DNA from 2 places in the Lysinibacillus sp. NPDC093688 genome. Region 1 is predicted to be linked to the other one. Evidence: riboswitches for the same ligand, from Rfam matches in the RefSeq annotation. Region 1 holds a riboswitch; the other holds the start of a gene.

Region 1 (4,970 bases):
GATACCTTCCACAGTCTCATCATATAAAATACTATCTAATTGATGTAAGAAAAATTGGTGATCATAAGAAACTGGTTGCCATAATGAACTTGAGCCAACATCTTGAATCGTACCATCAACCTTTAAGTATGCTATACGTTTATCCATATTGCCGTCTTCTTTAACCTCTTCCATTACCGTCAAGTCGTTTCCAGCCACTAAGCTATCAAAATTGCTAAAGAAATCTGATTTAAATATTGCAAAAACAGTGTTGATTCCTAATGAAAATACTAATAGCACACCTGCAATTATTAAAGCAGCCCACCTTTTACCATTCATATCTTTCCGCCTCCTCATAACGTTATACGATTGATATCCTAATTTGTTTCATACTTATTGCAATAATATGGCCTATCGCCATAACACGGGGTTGATCTCCAACACTTTGCAAAAGCTTTAACTTATCCAACCTATAATAATACATTACCTAATATAAAAAAAAAATCAAAGTTCATAAAAAAAGCAGGAACTTTGATTTTCGACATTATTTCCTAGGAAATTAATGATGAGTGATAGAATGGATTTTTTCTTGCTCTCGTAATTCGACACGACGAATTTTGCCTGATGTAGTCTTTGGTAGCTCAGTAACAAACTCAATCACACGAGGATATTTATATGGGGCTGTTAAAGTTTTTACATGGTTTTGTAGTTTTTTTATAAGTGTTTCATTACCAACTTCTCCTTCACAGAGCACAACAAACGCCTTTACGAGATTTCCACGAATCTCATCTGGACTCGCGACAACGGCAGTTTCTTTCACTGCAGGATGCTTCAATAACGCATCTTCTACCTCAAATGGGCCAATCGTATACCCAGACGATATAATGACATCATCTCCACGTCCTTCAAACCAATAATAGCCATCTTCATCTTTATATGCACGATCACCGGTAATATACCAATCGCCTCTAAATTGTAAATTTGTCCGTTCTGGATCGTTTAAATATTTTTTAAATAACGCGGGCGTTTCACAGTGTACAGCAATATCTCCAACTTCTCCGACCGCAACAGGACTTTCAAAATCATTGATAATTTCAACAGAATTACCCGGGGTAGGTTTACCCATTGAGCCCATTCTAGCCTCCATCCCTACCATTGTACCAACAAGTAATGTATTCTCTGTTTGTCCATAGCCATCTCGTACTTGTAAATTAAAAACCTCGGAAAATACTTTTATCACTTCACTATTTAAAGGTTCGCCCGCTGACACAGCCTGACGTATTGTACTTACATTGAAATCTTGTAAATTTTCAAGACTCGCCATAAATCGATATTCGGTTGGTGTGCAACACAGAATATTAATATTGAATTTTTCAATCAGTGCAAGGTAAGTACCCGCATCAAAGTGACCTTTGTAAACAAATGCTGTTGCACCACTTCCTAAAGTAGCGAGGAACGGACTCCAAATCCATTTTTGCCAGCCAGGAGCTGCTGTAGCCCATACTATGTCACCTTCTTGAACACCTAACCAATTTGGTGCAGTAGTTCGTAAGTGTGCGTAACCCCAGCTATGTGTATGTACTGCTGCCTTTGGATTGCCTGTTGTACCACTTGTATATGCTAAAAATGCAATGTCTGTACTCTTAGTTGGTGTAGAATTAAAGTAGCTTTTTGGTTGGCTTTGCATTTTTTCAAGCAATGGCTGCCAAGGTTCATGTGCATGACCAATGACAAATTGCTGTATTTCTTGTAAATTTTCAACACTATCAAATTGTTCAATATAAGGCTCAAATGCAACAACACCTTTTGCGTTAGCGTGATTGATTCGATATTCAATATCCTTAGATCTCAGCATTTCTGAACTAGGTATAATAGTTAAACCTGCCTTTAACGCCGCAATGTACACAATATACGCTTCCACTGATCTCGGTACCATAATTAAAATAACATCACCTTTTTTCAAACCTTGAGAGGTAAATACATGTGCTGCCTGATTGGCCTTTTCAAGTAAGGCTGCATATGTAATGTACTGAATTTCTCCGTTTTCGTTATAAACTAATAATGCGTTTTTGGTAGAATCCTGTGCATATTTTTCAATTTCCTCTGAAATGTTATACCATTCTGGTGCGATTAAATCTTCTCTTTTCATGGCAAATGCCCCCTTTTGTTACGCCCATTATAAAACTCAATTTTTATCATTTTCAATGGAATTCACTCTAATTCATGAAAGTCGTGACAACTATCATGCTCTGCTATATGGCATCAGTCACGTATTGCTTCTATCCATTTCAACTTGGCGTAATCGTCGCTTTCGCACAGAAAATCTGAATGAAGAAAAAAACTCCCTATTGAACACAAATGAATAATATGGTACATTTTGGTCAACTAAAAGCAAGATTGCAGGGGGACTCATTTAGAGTTGAGAAGGTAAAACCTGACCCTTTGAACCTGTTAGTTAATACTGACGTAGGGAGCAGTTCACATCGAATTACTGATGAAAGGCTCTTTTACGTGTTTTTTGCACGAAAAAGAGTCTTTTTTGCACGCTTACGTCCATCCAACGAGGAGGACTTAAATTGATATTTCAAACGATTCGTAAACAAAATCCACTTATCCATTGCATGACTAATTACGTTGTGGCTAATTTTCAAGCAAACGGCTTATTAGCAATAGGCGCTTCTCCAGTCATGGCTGATGACGGTCACGAGGTTGAAGAAATGGTCACAATCGCCTCAGGCTTATTGATCAATATCGGTACCCTAAATGAGCGAATGAAAGAATCCATGTTACTTGCAGGGAAAAAAGCAAATGCTCTTGGCATTCCCGTTATTTTAGATCCTGTTGCTGCCGGTGCAACATCTTACCGAAAACAAACGGTACAGCAATTACTGAAGGACATTAAATTTGCGGCAATACGTTGTAATATCGGAGAGCTAGCGGCAATTGCCAATGTAGACTGGCAACAAAAAGGCGTAGATAGTGGTAGTGGTTCAATTTCTGTAGAAGTTGAGGCACAGAAAGTAGCTCAACAATACAATTGTATTGTTATTGTGACCGGTGAAAAGGATTTTATTACTGATGGCACACATCAGCAATGGGTTACAGGTGGAAATGCTCAAATGACAGAAGTTACTGGAACAGGTTGCTTATTGAGTGCATTATGTTGTGCATCCTACGCCGCAGGAAATCAACCGTTTGACCAATTGCTAGAAACATTATCACTTTATAAAAAATTGGCAGAAAAAGCTGCTTCTTCTACTCGATTCATTGGCGATTTTCAAATTGCTGTATTGAATGAACTACATCGCCTTTCCAAGGGTGGTGAAGAATAGTGGATATTGTAACGACAATTGCTGGTTCAGATAGTGGCGGCGGCGCAGGCATACAGGCTGATTTAAAAACATTTCAGGAATTAAAAGTGTTTGGAACATCTGTTATTACAGCTTTAACGGCCCAAAATACACTGGGTGTATCGGGTGTATTACCAATTGAAGTGAGCTTTATTGAAAAACAACTTAGTGCGCTAATCGAGGATTTTTCAATTAGTGCTATTAAAACAGGAATGCTATTTTCCTCCGAAATCATCCAATCAATTGCACATATTTTAGCCGAAGTAAATATTCCGCTTATTGTAGATCCTGTTATGATTGCAAAAGGTGGCGAAAGTTTATTACAGCAAGAAGCAATTGAGGCATTACGAAGTGATTTGCTACCTTTAGCAACAATTGTAACGCCAAACATCCCTGAGGCCGAAACCCTTTCTGGAAGGAAAATCAATTCTTTAGCAGATATTAAAGAAGTAGCTCAGGTCTTATTACAAACAGGCGTTCAATGCGTCGTTATGAAAGGCGGTCATTTAGAGGATAAATGTTATGCTACTGATTATGTATTTTTTCAAGATGGTCGATCGTTTTCCATGCAGTCTACTCGTATTGCAACAAAAAACACGCATGGTACAGGCTGTACGTTTTCCGCAGCATTAACTGCTTTTCTTAGTCTTGGGCTACCTATAGAAGAAGCAATTGAGGAAGCTAAAAAATTTATTCAATTAGCCATAACTCATGATTTATCTATAGGTAATGGCCATGGTCCAACAAATCATTTTGCTTATCAAAACTATAAGGATTCCTGCGAGGTGATCATTCATGAAACGTGACGATCTACAGCTATATTTTATTATGGGTACAGGTAATGTTTTCAATCAGGAGCCAATAAACGTTTTAGAGAAAGCTCTCCAATCCGGAATTACAATGTTTCAATACCGTGAAAAAGGGTTAAATACACTAACTGGACAAGCATATGAAAATTTTGCTCGCAAATGTCAAAAGCTCTGTCAACAGTATCATGTTCCGTTTATCGTCAATGATAATGTAGAACTAGCTATAAAACTTAGTGCAGATGGTGTTCATATTGGCCAAGAAGATTTTCCTGTGTCGATGGTACGTGAAAAAATTGGCAATATGATTCTAGGGGTTTCTGTTCATTCACAAGCTGAATTACAAACTGCTCTACAATATGGTGCTGACTATGTAGGAATTGGTCCAATTTTTTCAACCACCTCTAAAAGCGACGCCAAACCGCCTAGTGGAACTGAATTTTTACAACAAGTTCGCAAACAATACCCGGAGCTCCCTATCGTTGCAATTGGAGGCATAAACTGCTCGAATGCACATACTGTATTTAAAGCAGGTGCAGATGGAATAGCAGTTATTTCCGCGATTTGCGAAAGTGAGGATATTTCAAATACAGTCTCTACATTTAAAGCATCTCTTATTTCTTTGCTCTCATTGAATTGAAATGGGAGGACCTGACGCTTCTCTTTCTATATAGATAAATTACTGCCCGTTAATACGGGATAAAAAATAAACAATTTAAACAAACTAAAACCAGTGCCTTTTACGGTCACTGGTTTTAATTTTAATTGCTGATTATGCAATTATTGGTTGTTTGGCATACCTTTTAATTGAGATTCTGCCATTTGTACAAGACGT
Region 2 (4,970 bases), on a different contig from region 1:
GCGGGTGAAGAACTTGAAACACAGCTTGAAACAATTTCAGCATCACAAGTTCGGGCAGTTGTACAAGCAAAACCAGGACTAATCTTCTTCCGCATTGCCGATGAAGAACAGGCTATTTACCAGGCTGGCTTAAGTGTGCCTTATAGTGCTGAATATGAATTACGTCCAGTGAATGAAAAGCTAGTCGAAGAGCTAACAAAGCAAACAGGCGGCTCCGTTTTGAAAGAACCAAGCGAAGCGTTCCGAGAATTTACTAAAAAAGGTGCGGAACGCCAAAATATTGCAACATGGCTTTTATTAGCAGGGATGCTATTATTCTTCATTGATATAACCATTCGACGCTTTGGTTGGGGCTTCCTAACAAGACCGAAGAAAAAAGAACAGCGTGTAGAGGAAAAACCAATACAGGCAGAGGACACAAATGTAGCCCAGCTATTAAAGGGCATGAAAAAACGATCCTAGTAATTTAAAACAATGGTTCATTGCTTTATAGTAATGAGCCATCGTTTTTTTTTTTGTAATTCTATTTTTGGGCTATCAGGAGATGACATATATAACGTGGGGTTGATTTCCGTTCCGACTGGGCGCTTTCCTGGGGGCGTCGGGGCAACAGGATGTTGGTCACGAAGGCGTTATCACAGGATGTGATGGTTTTAGCCTTCGTTCCTCTATCGCTAATCCCCAAGGAGTCGCCCAGTCTCCACTCCAATCAACAACTGAATTAGAGAATTTTTAAAAAGTAAAGTTTTCCTTGTAAATAATGTATATAAATGTAATAATCAATGATAGTAATAAAATATTACTATCATTTTTAAATACTAAAGATTTGAGGTATCAAGTATGACCAATATAATGAATTCATTTGGTTTTCTAAGTTTTAAATTAGCGGAGGCTTTAGAGGGGAATCTCGAGCAATATATTAGCGAAAAATTTCAAATGAAATCCAGAGAAGTCGGGATCATGATGGTAGTAAAAGAAAAAAAACTTAGCCAAATTCAAATAGGGCAGATTTTAAAGTTGGATAAAAATAGTGTCCGCTTTTTTATCGATGGTCTAGAAGAAAGAAAGTATGTGTATAGGGAGAAAAATCAAGAAAATAGAAGAGAGAATTTAATATGCCTTACGGAACAGGGTGAAAATTTGGCAGAAGAATTAATGAAGACCCTTGCGATTTCTGAGAATGAAGTTTTAAACGTACTTTCATTGGAAGAAAAAGAGCAATTGAAAAGCATTTTGGCAAAAGTATATGAAAATCGTGTATAGGGTTTAACTTCTTTCAGCAACCTGCTGAAATAGAGGAACTCAGTCTAAGAACGCCACGTCCTGTGGCAACGACTGAGTGAACAACTTCGTGTTGGCCTAAAGCCTCCGGCGGATGTCACGGATTCGGAAAGGAGTTCATAAAGGATGTTAGCCTAAAATCATCGCATCCATGCGATAACGGCTAACTGACCTGCATCACGCAGGCCTAAGCACAAAGCCGAATCCGGACGCAATTATGCCGAGGCATAATTGATAATCTTATCAATAAAAATGAAAGAGTGATGACATATGAAAGCAGTAGAGGTTATGAAGGAGTATTTAAAAAGAGCACAAGAAGAGGGTCAAGATTTATCTGATATGTATGCAGATCATGGGGAATTGAAAAATTTTAAAGGTGAAATTTTTAAAGGAAGAAAAGAAATACAGAAATTTTACACGTCACCTATGCCGAAAGGATTTAAGTTAACTATCCAAAATATTGAAGGTGATGATATGGAATGTGTTGCTATCGTTTCAACTACTTGGGATGGTTTGCCAAGCCCAGTGATTTTGGAAGAAAAGTTGATTCTTGAAAATGAAAAAATAAAATCATTTACAATGATCCCAAAATAAAAGGAGAGCTCTTCCTATGACTGAAAAGGACACGAAATATTGGATTGGAGTAGCATCTCTCAATCATGTGCAAAAAGGGGTTGAGGGAGGATTCAGTCAGCTATGCCACGGCAAAGAAAGACCTTTGAAACGAATGAGAAAAGGAGACTGGATTATATATTATTCTCCTAAAAAAAGTCTAGACGATAATGCCCCTGTAAGAGCATTTACCGCAATTGGAAGGGTAAAAGACGAGCGAATATACGAGTTTCAAATGGCAGAAAATTTTATTCCTTTTAGAAGAGATATAGACTTTTACAAAGATGCTAAGGCTGTACCAATAAAAAGGATCTTAGATTATTTAGAATTTGTAGAAGATAAATCGAAATATGGCTATAAATTCAGATTTGGTCATTTTGAAATAAGCAAAAAAGACTTTTTATTAATTGCTCATGAAATGGGATTACCGTTGAAGTATGGGTGAATTTGGCCGAAAAAAAACGTTACTTTCTTAATGGTAATTAAGAAAGCAACGTTTTTAATTTGCCTAAATCATTATTTAAGAAGAGTATTAAGGTTAGTTACAAATACAGTCCTACGCAAATTGCTAGCAACGACAATGCCTAAAACAGCACCAATAGTACTTGAAGTTAAAAAGGCAGGCATGAAAAATAATGCAGCAACAGATGTCCCCATTAATAAGTGTGCGTAGGGCACTGCAATAAGTGAGGCAATAATACCTGTCCCAAACATTTCACCGATACCTGCTAGCCATTGTTTGCCGCTGTATTTATAGGCAAGAGCTGCACATAAAGTACCAATGACACTTCCAGGTATTGCTAATAATGAGCCTGTGCCTGTTAAAATACGAATAATGGCTGTGACAAAGGCGACCATAACAGTAGGTACTGGTCCAAGAATGATCGCACCAATAACATTAATAGCATGCTGTACAGGGTAGGCACGTGCAATTCCCGTTGGTATTGAAACAAAGGTAGAACCTGCTACGGCAATTGCTACTAATAAGGCCATGATTGTTAATTTTCGAATTGACATCATTTCCACTCCTTTAAAATATGAATTTATTGGTTATCCCCGATAAACTAGGGAATTCCGCCGCTAGAGCGAAAAAAAGCCGCTCCCTAAAAACATTAGGAAGCGGCCTTGCATTTAAATAGTAAAAAGCAAGTGTCGCCACTTCCCTCCGCTAGTGTGAACTAGATCAGGTTCAAAGGGTCCGTATATGACAATATACGTCTCAGCCTTTTAAAGACTCCCCTAGTGGTAATAATGGTTTTAACTTCTTTCAGCGGGTTTCTAAACACCCGCTGAACTAGAGGAACTCAGTCTAAGAACGCCACGTCCTGTGGCAATGACTGAGTGACCAACATCACGTTGGCCCAAAGCCTCCGGCGGATGTCACGGAATCGGAAAGGAATTCTTTGTGCAAGCACAAAGCCGATTCCAGACGCAATTATGCCGAGGCATAATTGATCTAATAATAATGTAGTAAAGACAGCCTGTTTTCCTTGATATACAAGGAGTTTTAACAGGGAAATCAATCATAGTTACTACCATTTTAGCACACCCGAAAGAATGGAGCTAGAACTACTATATACTCACTCATTACACTCCACAGTCTTGTTGGAATGAATGAAATGTAGGTATATAATGGAATATGTACCATGATACTAACTAAAGGAAAACCAAAACCATGAATACGAAACAAACCAATACGAATCGTTTAAGATTTATGCCTTTTCAGATGACGAGGGATATTTTAAAGGTGTGGAAGTATGCGTACCGTCCTTTTCTTATATTTGAATTGATATACAAATTGCTAACGATAAGTGTATTTATCCCGTTGTTATCCATAATTTTTAACAAATTACTGGCTGTTGGGGGCTTCGAGGCAGCCGCCAATCATGACCTTCTGCGCTTCTTGTTCAGCAAATATGGTCTACTTAGTGTACTGGTAATGATGCCAATTGCCATCATGCTCATTTACACAGAGTTCACGGTTCTCTTCTATATTGCGTACTATGGGATTCAAGAGAAGCGCGCACGAATCCGCCCCGTATTGTTCAAGGCAATCTCTAGCTTGCCAGGTTTATGGCGCATCGGGGTTTTCGGACTTGCTCTCTATTTATTGCTCCTGTTCCCGCTACTCGATGCCAACATCGGTGGAACACTATTGCCTAATATGACGGTTCCGAACTTTATTACGGGTGAGCTGATGAAGACAACCTTTGGAACTATCGCTCTTGTCATCGTAGGACTGCTCATTTTGGCATTGAACTTAATCTGTATCTATGCTCTGCCGATTATGGTATTAGAAGGCAAATATCAATTCTGGAACGCCGTTCGCGAGAGCAAGCGATTATTCTGGCGTAGTAAGTGGTCATTAGTTAGAGCTGTGTTTGAATGGGCAGTAATCTTCCTGTTGCTGTTCATTCTACTTATCTGCCTGATTACCCTAATCGCCCTAATCGTGTTTCTCCTTCCTATTGGGGATGGCGATTCTAGATTAATGATTACCATTGGCATCGCGCTTAGCTTTGGTTTGTATATCGCAACACTAATTATGACTCCAATGTTCATTACCATTATCACCCTGCTTTATGTACGATATCAAGGTCATGACCGCGTGGACATTGATACCGATGGAGTCGATGCTTCTGTCTGGAAAGGACGCGATATGCAGCGTTCGCTCATGCGACGTTATCGTGCAGCGCTGACTGCATTCGGAATGCTCATTCTTATTGTTATAGGCTGGGGAGCAACCGCCCTGTTGACTGATTGGGGAGAAGCCAATGAAAAGTTCATCATTATGGCTCATCGGGGCGACACCATTTCAGGCATAGAGAATACAATGGGTGCCTTCGAAGGCGCCATTCGGACAGGTGCTGATTATATCGAGCTCGATATTTTGCAGACGAAAGATGGCAAGCTTGCGGTCATTCATGATGAGAATTTGAAACGACTGTCCGGCAAAAATGTGAATGTTTTTGATCTTACCCTCGCCCAGCTTCAACAAATTTCGCTGCGTGTAGGTAAGTTCCAAGACAATGTGCCATCTCTTGATGAGGTGTTGGAGCGTACGAAAGGTAAAATCA

Evidence for each region. Region 1 has a riboswitch for thiamine pyrophosphate ahead of thiM (hydroxyethylthiazole kinase). Riboswitches for the same ligand answer to the same signal wherever they lie in the genome.
Region 2: another riboswitch for thiamine pyrophosphate. It lies ahead of thiW (energy coupling factor transporter S component ThiW); the one in region 1 lies ahead of thiM (hydroxyethylthiazole kinase).

The regions. Positions count from the first base shown of each region.
Region 1 is NZ_JBNNUX010000008.1:21,151-26,120, forward strand. Features, by position in the region: gene sppA (signal peptide peptidase SppA) at 1-318, opposite strand, end outside; gene mbcS (acyl-CoA synthetase MbcS) at 539-2,128, opposite strand; TPP riboswitch at 2,371-2,469, shown strand; gene thiM (hydroxyethylthiazole kinase) at 2,556-3,311, shown strand; gene thiD (bifunctional hydroxymethylpyrimidine kinase/phosphomethylpyrimidine kinase) at 3,311-4,135, shown strand; gene thiE (thiamine phosphate synthase) at 4,125-4,775, shown strand; gene ACQKN2_RS08825 (alpha/beta-type small acid-soluble spore protein) at 4,916-4,970, opposite strand, start outside.
Region 2 is NZ_JBNNUX010000002.1:221,725-226,694, forward strand. Features, by position in the region: gene ACQKN2_RS03250 (VWA domain-containing protein) at 1-462, shown strand, start outside; gene ACQKN2_RS03255 (MarR family winged helix-turn-helix transcriptional regulator) at 853-1,263, shown strand; gene ACQKN2_RS03260 (hypothetical protein) at 1,552-1,875, shown strand; gene ACQKN2_RS03265 (EVE domain-containing protein) at 1,892-2,338, shown strand; gene thiW (energy coupling factor transporter S component ThiW) at 2,410-2,910, opposite strand; TPP riboswitch at 3,037-3,144, opposite strand; gene ACQKN2_RS03275 (glycerophosphoryl diester phosphodiesterase membrane domain-containing protein) at 3,569-4,970, shown strand, end outside.